3 regions of the Salinicoccus bachuensis genome follow, and region 1 is predicted to be linked to each of the others. Evidence: a T-box and tRNA genes for the amino acid it is inferred to sense, from the RefSeq annotation. Region 1 holds a T-box; the other regions hold tRNA genes.

What was found. A T-box is a leader RNA that pairs with one kind of tRNA and senses whether it is charged. The one in region 1 lies ahead of RQP18_RS07485 (valine--tRNA ligase), so its partner is inferred to be a tRNA-Val.
Region 2: it has a tRNA-Val gene. The T-box ahead of RQP18_RS07485 (valine--tRNA ligase) is inferred to sense a tRNA for this amino acid. The anticodon was not compared.
Region 3: it has a tRNA-Val gene. The T-box ahead of RQP18_RS07485 (valine--tRNA ligase) is inferred to sense a tRNA for this amino acid. The anticodon was not compared.

Annotation. Positions count from the first base shown of each region.
Region 1 is NZ_CP138333.2:1,492,259-1,495,628, reverse strand. Features, by position in the region: gene hemL (glutamate-1-semialdehyde 2,1-aminomutase) at 1-405, shown strand, start outside; gene RQP18_RS07495 (cytochrome c) at 480-977, shown strand; gene RQP18_RS07490 (AbrB family transcriptional regulator) at 1,081-2,154, shown strand; T-box leader at 2,187-2,393, shown strand; gene RQP18_RS07485 (valine--tRNA ligase) at 2,439-3,370, shown strand, end outside.
Region 2 is NZ_CP138333.2:276,514-279,883, reverse strand. Features, by position in the region: gene RQP18_RS01475 (ArsR/SmtB family transcription factor) at 1-13, shown strand, start outside; gene rocF (arginase) at 57-968, opposite strand; tRNA gene RQP18_RS01465 (tRNA-Lys) at 1,111-1,183, opposite strand; tRNA gene RQP18_RS01460 (tRNA-Gln) at 1,185-1,259, opposite strand; tRNA gene RQP18_RS01455 (tRNA-Tyr) at 1,273-1,353, opposite strand; tRNA gene RQP18_RS01450 (tRNA-Val) at 1,355-1,430, opposite strand; tRNA gene RQP18_RS01445 (tRNA-Glu) at 1,437-1,508, opposite strand; tRNA gene RQP18_RS01440 (tRNA-Asn) at 1,535-1,609, opposite strand; rRNA gene rrf (5S ribosomal RNA) at 1,625-1,739, opposite strand; rRNA gene RQP18_RS01430 (23S ribosomal RNA) at 1,821-3,370, opposite strand, start outside.
Region 3 is NZ_CP138333.2:2,526,429-2,529,798, reverse strand. Features, by position in the region: gene dusB (tRNA dihydrouridine synthase DusB) at 1-426, shown strand, start outside; gene lysS (lysine--tRNA ligase) at 439-1,926, shown strand; tRNA gene RQP18_RS12820 (tRNA-Val) at 2,060-2,135, shown strand; tRNA gene RQP18_RS12815 (tRNA-Thr) at 2,155-2,230, shown strand; tRNA gene RQP18_RS12810 (tRNA-Leu) at 2,310-2,393, shown strand; tRNA gene RQP18_RS12805 (tRNA-Gly) at 2,420-2,494, shown strand; tRNA gene RQP18_RS12800 (tRNA-Arg) at 2,537-2,610, shown strand; tRNA gene RQP18_RS12795 (tRNA-Pro) at 2,622-2,695, shown strand; tRNA gene RQP18_RS12790 (tRNA-Ala) at 2,721-2,793, shown strand; tRNA gene RQP18_RS12785 (tRNA-Ile) at 2,818-2,891, shown strand; gene RQP18_RS12780 (PLP-dependent aminotransferase family protein) at 3,010-3,370, opposite strand, start outside.

The sequences.
Region 1 (3,370 bases):
CAGGCAGGCACGCTGTCCGGCAATCCGCTTGCGATGACGGCAGGGCTTGAGACGCTCAGACAGCTGACACCGGAAAGCTACGCGCATTTCAACAAGCTTGGCGACATGCTTGAAGTCGGTCTTAAGGATATCTTCAGTGAAAAAGGATATCCGCTCACAGTCAATCGTGCCGGATCGATGATCGGTTTCTTCCTGACTGAAGGTCCGGTCTTGGATTTCGACAGTGCGAATACAAGCGATCTCGAGCTTTTCAAAAATCTGTACCAGGAATTGCTGCAGGAAGGCGTCTATCTGCCACCTTCCCAATTCGAGGGCATGTTCCTGTCAACCAAGCATACCGAAGAAGATATCAGGAAGACACTGGATGCCTTCGGGAAAGCACTTGAACGCGTTGCGCGGAAATAGCCTCCGAAATTCGAGTTTATATGCGCAGAATAAAGTGTATAATGAAATAGAATAGATAACGGGAGGTAATTTGAATGGCCAATGACAAGGATAAGCACATATCCGACAAGAAAGCGAACATGAAAGGCGAAAGAGATGAAGATAAAGTCTACATCGAAGGTCAGAACAGGGAAATGATCGATCGCAAAGAGGACAACAAGAAAAATCCGCTTATGTGGATCATTCCAATTGTTATTGTCCTACTGCTCATTCCTCTGATCATCAACCAGTTCAGCGGCGGTGAAGATGAAGAGGGCGGCTCTACATCCACAACTTCCGGAGATGAAGAAACAGAGGAAGAAGGCCTGACCGAAGAGGAAAGTACCGAAGAAGGCTCCGGTTCCGAAGAATCCACCGAAGAAGGTTCCGGTGCTGAAGAGGAGTCCACTGAAGAATCCACTGAAGAAGAAAGCACAGAGGAAGAGAGTACTGAAGAGGGATCATCCGATGATTCCGATGCTGAGGTCACCGAAGAGGAGCCGGGATCAGCCAATGATGAGGCAGAGACTTCCGAAGACAGCAGCACAAACTAATTCTGTCCATGACAACCCCGCAGCAGTGCAGACTGGGCGGGGTTGCATTATGCATGAATATTGTTTTGGATTCCGAAATAATTAATGGGAGGAGGTAGACGGGATGAAGTATCTGAATCTGCTGTTTCTGTTTCTTGCCGCACTCGTCCTGTCTGCGTTGCTGCAGTGGGTCGGGATGGTGCTGCCATGGCTTTTCGGTGCGATGATCGCAACCGTCCTGTTCTACAGGCTGGTGACGAGCCATTTCCATTATCCCAAATGGCTGGGCAATGTCGGACTGGTCATCATCGGTGCGGAAATCGGTTCTGCATTCACCCTGCAGACACTCCATGACATGGCTGACGATTACATAAACATCATACTTATTTCATTGCTCATCATCATTCTGAGCCTGCTTCTGGCAAGGTTTTTCATGAAGATGACCGGCTGTACCATGGAGACGGCCGTACTTTCCTCGGTGCCGGGCGCACTGTCACAGATGATCGTCATGGCGGAGGAGGAGAAGCGTGCGGATCTTCTGCTTGTCACGCTGACACAGATGTCGCGCATCGTACTTGTCGTCATCTTCGTACCGCTGATCGCGAGTTTTACCACGGACAGTGGGGCGGGGGCTTTGAATGAAACCGCCTCTCCGCTCCTGTCCGTCATGACACGGGACATGCTTTGGATCGTCGCTGCCATGCCTGTCGTGATCTTCATACTCGCAAAATTGAAATTCCCTGTGCCATTCATGATGGGGCCGATGCTCGCCGTGCTCGGCTGGAACATGGTGACGGATTACACATTCTCGGTCAACACCGAATTCATGTATGCAGCCCAGCTGTTCTTCGGCATAAGGATCGGCTTCCAGGTATCGACGCTCGTCACCCAGCTGAACAGCCGTCTGATCGCCTCCATGATCATACAGAATGTGCTGGTCATTGCAGGAACGATGGGGCTGGTGATGCTGTTCCTCCTGGTGACCGACCATAATTTCACCGATCTGTTCCTGAGTGCGGCGCCGGGCGGCATCGGGCAGATCATCATCGTTGCCGTTGACATGGGTGCCAACACCGCGATGATTTCCAGCTATCATATATTCAGGATCTTCTTCATCCTTCTGATCGTCGCCCCCTTCATAAACTACTTCCTGAGACGGAACAGGCGCCGGCGCCAGCATGCGGAGGATGGGACTTGACAGCACCGGGGTGTTGGAATACTATAAAATTAATGCAATAGATGAAGGCAGAAGAGTAGTGGTATACGGGTTACAGAGAGCATGTGGGTGCTGTGAACATGCCGAAGTATGCCATGAAAGTAGTCTGCAGAGATCAGTCCTGACCCCGAGTAGGGCCTGACGTGGGATGAGCGTTAATCATCTCGAGTGCAGCATTTCATGCTGAATCTAGGTGGTACCGCGGAGCTTCCGTCCTATAGTCATGGGACAGGAAGCTTTTTATTTTGTCTAAAGGAGAGAATGTTATGGAAATGTCCAAAAAGTACGATCCGAAAATGGTTGAAGAAGGTAAATATGAAAAATGGGTGGAGGCCGGCTATTTCAAGTCCGATGCGGCTTCCGACAAGCCCCCGTACTCCATCGTCATCCCGCCGCCGAATGTGACGGGCAAACTGCACCTCGGCCACGCGTGGGATACGACCCTGCAGGATATCATCACGCGCATGAAGCGGATGCAGGGCTATGAGGTCCTCTATCTTCCCGGCATGGACCATGCAGGCATTGCGACCCAGGCCAAGGTGGAAGCGCGTCTGCGCGAGCAGGGCATCACCCGCCAGGATCTCGGCAGGGAGAAGTTCATTGAACGGGCATGGGACTGGAAGGAGGAGTATGCCGATTTCATCCGCAGCCAGTGGAAAAAGCTCGGCCTCGGCCTCGATTATGACAAGGAGCGCTTTACGATGGACGAGGGTCTATCCAAGGCAGTGAGGAAAGTCTTCGTCGACATGTACAACAAGGGGCTGATCTACCGGGGCGAGTACATCATCAACTGGGATCCGGCGACTCAGACTGCACTGAGTGACATCGAAGTCATCCATAAGGAAGTCGAGGGGAACTTCTATCATGTAAGGTATCCGCTCCCGGATGGCAATCATCTTGAGATCGCCACGACACGACCGGAGACGATGCTCGGTGATACGGCGATCGTCGTCCATCCAGATGATGACCGCTACAGGGAATATATCGGCAAGACCGTGACACTGCCGATCATGGGACGCGAACTGCCGATCATTTCAGACCCGTATGTCGATATGGAATTCGGCACTGGTGTGATGAAGGTGACGCCGGCACATGACCCGAACGACTTTGTGATCGGTGAACGCCATGAGCTGAAGCGGATCAATGTCATGAATGAAGACGGTACGATGAACGACCTCGCCGGCAGATATGCAGGGAT
Region 2 (3,370 bases), 1.2 Mb from region 1:
AGGAGAAGACTAGGCATTAAAGAACTGCATCCCATCAGAGATGCAGTTCTTTTTGTCTATAGCTGCTTTTTACCGAAGAGAAAGGCGGCAATTTCCACAGCTTTCTCAGCTGTTTTATTCCTATCATCCAGAAGAGGATTCACTTCGACCAGGTCCATTGACGTGATCTGGTTGGAATGGTTCAGTATGCTCATCGCCAGCTGGGTCTCGGACAGCGATAGACCGCCCTCGACCGGCGTTCCCGTTCCAGGGGTCTCCATCGGGTCCAGACCATCCACATCAAGTGAAAGGTGGATGCCATCACACTTTCCAGCAAGGTGGTCCAGTGCCTCCTTCATTACAGTGTCGATCCCCTTGGATCTGATATCCGTCATCGTGAAGGTCAGGATACCATTATCACGGATATATTCCTTTTCTCCCTCATCCAGGTCGCGCATGCCTACAAGTACAATATTTTCAGGCTTCACTTTCGGGCCTTCGTCATAGAGGTTGACCAGAGCAGCATCCCCGAGGCCGCATGATATGCCGAGCGGCATGCCATGAATGTTTCCGGATGGAGAGGTCCTGCTGTCATTCAAATCTCCATGGGCATCATACCAGATGACTCCCAAATTGTCGTAGTGCCTGCTGATGCCAGCAAGCGATCCGATGGACAGGGAATGGTCCCCGCCAAGTACCAGAGGGAAATGACCATTTGAAACGGAAGCATCCACTGATCCGGCAAGTACAGTATTGAAATCCTTTACTGCATCATAGTTCAACAGATTATCATCATTCTTGATGCTATGGCGGCCTGCTTCGACTTTGAAATTTCCTCTGATATTTCCCTTATCGGTCACAGAGAGGCCCAATTTCTTCAACGTCTGGATGAGTCCAGCATACCTCAGGGCATCCGGACCAAAATCCACTCCAAGTCTAGGCTGTCCAAAGGCAGTTGCAGCACCAATAATATGTACATTATGATTCATAAAGATCCCCATTTCCATTCAGTCTCATAAATACTATAGTATACAACCTTGGATTTTTATGCAAATATTTATGAATATACGAATAAAAGAGCTTTATGCATTAACAAAAAAAGCACCTTCCAAAAGGAAGATGCCTTATTAGTGAGCCATAGAGGATTCGAACCTCTGACCCTCTGATTAAAAGTCAGATGCTCTACCAACTGAGCTAATGGCTCATGGCTGGGCTAGCAGGATTCGAACCTGCGCATGACGGTACCAAAAACCGTTGCCTTACCGCTTGGCGATAGCCCAATACTTTTAAAAATGGAGGGGGGCAGATTCGAACTGCCGAACCCGAAGGAGCGGATTTACAGTCCGCCGCGTTTAGCCACTTCGCTACCCCTCCGTGGTGGAGAATGACGGGTTCGAACCGCCGACCCTCTGCTTGTAAGGCAGATGCTCTCCCAGCTGAGCTAATTCTCCAATAAATGACCCGTACGGGATTCGAACCCGTGTTACCGCCGTGAAAGGGCGGTGTCTTAACCACTTGACCAACGGGCCAGCATATATGTATTTAAACAAAAAAATGGCTCCACAGGTAGGATTCGAACCTACGACCGATCGGTTAACAGCCGATAGCTCTACCACTGAGCTACTGTGGAATAAAACAATGAATTGCCCGGCGGCGTCCTACTCTCACGGGACGTCAGTCCAACTACCATCGGCGCTGGAGAGCTTAACTGCTGTGTTCGGCATGGGAACAGGTGGGGCCTCTCCGCCAGTGCCACCGGACAATATTCAGGTTGAATGATATACATTCAAAACCGGATAGAAACAATGCGCTGCGCAGAAAACCAACACGGTTTTCATTAATTGAATAAGTCATCGATCGATTAGTATTCGTCCGCTGAATGTGTCGCCACACTTACACGCCGAACCTATCCACCTCATCATCTCTGAGGGATCTAATGGGGAAATCTCATCTCGAGGGGGGCTTCATGCTTAGATGCTTTCAGCACTTATCCCGGCCATACATAGCTACCCAGCGATGCCGTTGGCACGACAACTGGTCCACCAGTGGTATGTCCATCCCGGTCCTCTCGTACTAAGGACAGCGCCTCTCAAATTTCCTACGCCCACGACGGATAGGGACCGAACTGTCTCACGACGTTCTGAACCCAGCTCGCGTACCGCTTTAATGGGCGAACAGCCCAACCCTTGGGACCGACTACAGCCCCAGGATGCGATGAGCCGACATCGAGGTGCCAAACCTCCCCGTCGATGTGAACTCTTGGGGGAGATAAGCCTGTTATCCCCGGGGTAGCTTTTATCCGTTGAGCGATGGCCCTTCCATGCGGAACCACCGGATCACTAAGTCCGTCTTTCGACCCTGCTCGACCTGTATGTCTCGCAGTCAAGCTCCCTTATACCTTTACACTCTATGAATGATTTCCAACCATTCTGAGGGAACCTTTGAGCGCCTCCGTTACTCTTTGGGAGGCGACCGCCCCAGTCAAACTGTCCACCTGACACTGTCTCCCGCCCGGATCACGGGCGCGGGTTAGAATCTCAACATCACCAGGGTGGTATCCCACCAGTGCCTCCATGTAGACTGGCGTCCACACTTCATCGGCTCCCACCTATCCTGTACAGGTGAGGTCAAGATTCAATATCAGGCTACAGTAAAGCTCCACGGGGTCTTTCCGTCCTGTCGCGGGTAACCTGCATCTTCACAGGTACTATGATTTCACCGAGCCTCTCGTTGAGACAGTGCCCAAATCGTTACGCCTTTCGTGCGGGTCAGAACTTACCTGACAAGGAATTTCGCTACCTTAGGACCGTTATAGTTACGGCCGCCGTTTACTGGGGCTTCGATTCGCACCTTCGCTTACGCTGAGCGCTCCTCTTAACCTTCCAGCACCGGGCAGGCGTCAGCCCCTATACGTCACCTTTCGGTTTGGCAGAGACCTGTGTTTTTGATAAACAGTCGCTTGGGCCTATTCACTGCGGCTCATGTCTCCATGAGCACCCCTTCTCCCGAAGTTACGGGGTCATTTTGCCGAGTTCCTTAACGAGAGTTCGCTCGCTCACCTTAGAATTCTCTTCCCAACTACCTGTGTCGGTTTGCGGTACGGGCAGTGATATATTCGCCAGCAGCTTTTCTTGGCAGTGTGAATCCACAGCTTCGCCTACTAGATTTCGGCTCCCCGTCACACCTCGTCGTTGGCACAGGGCGGATTTGCCTACCCTGCCGACTCGATGCTTGGACGTGCTCTTCCTTCCGCACGCTCTGCTTCTCCTCCTGCGTCACCACTTCACTCAAACACATATCACCGGTACAGGAATTTCTGCCTGTTGTCCATCGCCTACGCGTTTCCGCCTCGGCTTAGGTCCCGACTAACCCAGAGCGGACGAGCCTTCCT
Region 3 (3,370 bases), 1.0 Mb from region 1:
GTCAAGGAAACCGTCAGCATTCCGGTCATCGGCAATGGGGATGTCACCTCCCCGGAACTTGCCTGGAAAATGCTGGATGAGACCGGTGTGGATGCCGTAATGATCGGAAGGGAAGCGCTCGGCAACCCGTGGATGATCTATAGGACGGTACATTATCTTGAAACAGGCGAACTGATCGGGGAGCCCGGACTCGAAGAGAAGATGGAAGTGCTCAAGCTCCATATGGACCGCCTGATCGACCTCAAAGGTGAAAAAATTGCGGTCATGGAGATGCGCAAGCATGCTTCATGGTACCTGAAAAATATAAAGGGCAATGGCAATGTACGCAGGGCGATCAACCAATCGGAAACAAGAGAGGCAGTTGTCTGCGCAATAGACAATTTCGTTCATGAACAAACGGAAAAACAAAATGAAATGATAGTATAGGAGAGAAAATCAGTGAGTGAAGAAATAAATGATCAGATAACCGTCAGAAGAGAAAAAATGCAGCAGCTCATCGACCTTGGCATCGACCCTTTCGGTGAGAAGTTCGAACGTACAGCCTACACCGATGTACTTAAAGAGGAGTGGGACGCATTTTCCAAAGAAGAACTTGCAGAGAAAGAAGGAGAATCCGGCACTGTCATTGCAGGGCGTCTGATGACGAAGCGGGGCAAGGGTAAAGCCGGTTTCGCCCATATCCAGGACATCAAGGGGCAGATCCAGATCTACGTGCGGAAAGACCAGGTGGGCGAAGCGGCATTCGATATCTGGAAGCAGGCAGATCTCGGGGACATCGTCGGAGTCAAAGGTGTCATGTTCAAGACGAACACCGGGGAACTCTCCGTCAAAGCGCAGGAATTCACTTTGCTCACAAAAGCATTGCGCCCGCTGCCGGACAAGTATCATGGTCTGAAGGACGTTGAGGAGCGCTACCGCAAGCGCTATCTCGACCTGATTACAAGTGAAGACTCCAAAGATACATTCATCAAACGCAGCAGAATCATCCAGGAAATGCGCAACTATCTGAACCAGCGTGGATTCCTTGAAGTTGAAACGCCGATGATGCACACCATCGCAGGCGGCGCGCAGGCACGTCCGTTCGTAACGCATCATAATGCACTCGATATGGAACTCTTCATGCGTATTGCGATCGAACTCCATCTGAAACGCCTCATCGTCGGCGGACTTGAGAAAGTGTATGAAATCGGCCGCGTATTCAGAAACGAAGGCGTATCCACCCGCCATAACCCTGAATTCACGATGATTGAATTGTATGAAGCTTACGCAGACTTCCATGACATCATGGATCTGACAGAAGAGATGATCGCCCATATTGCCGAACATGTCAATGGGACAATGGTCGTCGAATATGGTGGGGAGCAGATCGACCTGACACCAAGATGGAAACGCGTGCACATCGTGGATGCCATCAAGGAGCAGACAGGTGTGGACTTCTATGAAGTGAAATCCGATGAGGAAGCACATCAGCTGGCAAAAGAGCATGGCATCGAAGTGCAGGATACGATGAAGTATGGTCACATCCTGAATGAATTCTTCGAGCAGAAAGTCGAGGAGACGCTCATCCAGCCGACATTCGTGTACGGCCACCCGATTGAAATTTCACCACTGGCGAAGCAGAACCCGAAAGATTCCCGCTTCACAGACCGTTTCGAACTGTTCATCGTCGGCCGGGAGCATGCGAATGCGTTTACAGAGCTCAATGACCCGGTTGACCAAAGGCAGCGTTTTGAAGCACAGGTTGCCGAAAAGGAAGCGGGCAACGATGAAGCGCACGAAATGGACGAGGACTTCCTCGAGTCTCTTGAATACGGTATGCCGCCAACAGGCGGACTCGGCATCGGCATCGACCGTCTGGTGATGCTGCTGACAGATTCAGCTTCCATCCGTGACGTACTGCTGTTCCCTTACATGAGACAAAAGTAATGTAAATATATAATAATACGCCCAAAATTCCATTTGGGTGTATTATTTCCTTATTAAAATGTTTGTATTTGTTGACTTGGGCGGCGTATATAGTATATTATGAAACAGTCGCAATTAATCAACGCATCTTTCAGGAGAATTAGCTCAGCTGGGAGAGCATCTGCCTTACAAGCAGAGGGTCGGCGGTTCGAACCCGTCATTCTCCACCATTTAAAACTTAATGATTCAGCCGGTCTAGCTCAATTGGCAGAGCAACTGACTTGTAATCAGTAGGTTGGGGGTTCGATTCCTCTGGCCGGCACCATCTGATTTTCAAATAGTCGGAAGCCAGTTGACGGATGACGGAACCAATCGGGGGATACGCTCCTCTATATTTCATATATGCGGGTGTGGCGGAATTGGCAGACGCGCTAGAATCAGGATCTAGTGCCTTTAACGGCGTGGGGGTTCGAGTCCCTTCACCCGCATCATATATTTAATTTCATAATATAAAGCGGAAGTAGTTCAGTGGTAGAACATCACCTTGCCAAGGTGGGGGTCGCGGGTTCGAATCCCGTCTTCCGCTCCATTATTTTTTAAGCGGTCATGCCGTTTTATTTTTTTGTTTCATGCGCCCGTAGCTCAATTGGATAGAGCGTTTGACTACGGATCAAGAGGCTAGGGGTTCGACTCCTCTCGGGCGCGTCAGTAACTGACGGGAAGTAGCTCAGCTTGGTAGAGCACTTGGTTTGGGACCAAGGGGTCGCAGGTTCGAATCCTGTCTTCCCGACTCTTATATTCTATATTTACATGATGGGGGCTTAGCTCAGCTGGGAGAGCGCCTGCTTTGCACGCAGGAGGTCAGCGGTTCGATCCCGCTAGTCTCCACTTTTATTTTCAATTACATAACAGGGGCCTATAGCTCAGCTGGTTAGAGCGCACGCCTGATAAGCGTGAGGTCGGTGGTTCGAGTCCACTTAGGCCCACTCAAAAGACATGGAAATATCCATGTCTTTTTATTTTGCGCTGAATGGGGTGTGGGTGTGCCACACCCCCGGTGCACAAAACGCCAGAGGACGAATAGGAATTTGCCGTTCTTTGTCCTCAAACACCCACCTCCTCAAGAAAAAGATCCAGAATCTCCATGATCTCCTCTGTTTCCTTCTCCCCGATTCCCACGACGACGGTGTCTTCAAGGTTTTTCTCATAGGAATAGGCATTACCGTGGACGAGTCCATGGTTTGCTGCAGCTTCTTCAAGGTTCATGCCAGGCACCCGGATGATGAAGTGCATGCCTGTATGCTCTCCGTGAATTTCAACAGCACTATGCGCTGCGACCCGTGCGATAATGGTTTCCATCTTCTTCCGGTAGACCTTGCGCATCCTGTTGATGTGGCGTGTCAGATAGCCCTGTTCCATAAAACGGGCGACGATGTGCTGCATCTGCCGGGGCACGTTGCATGAG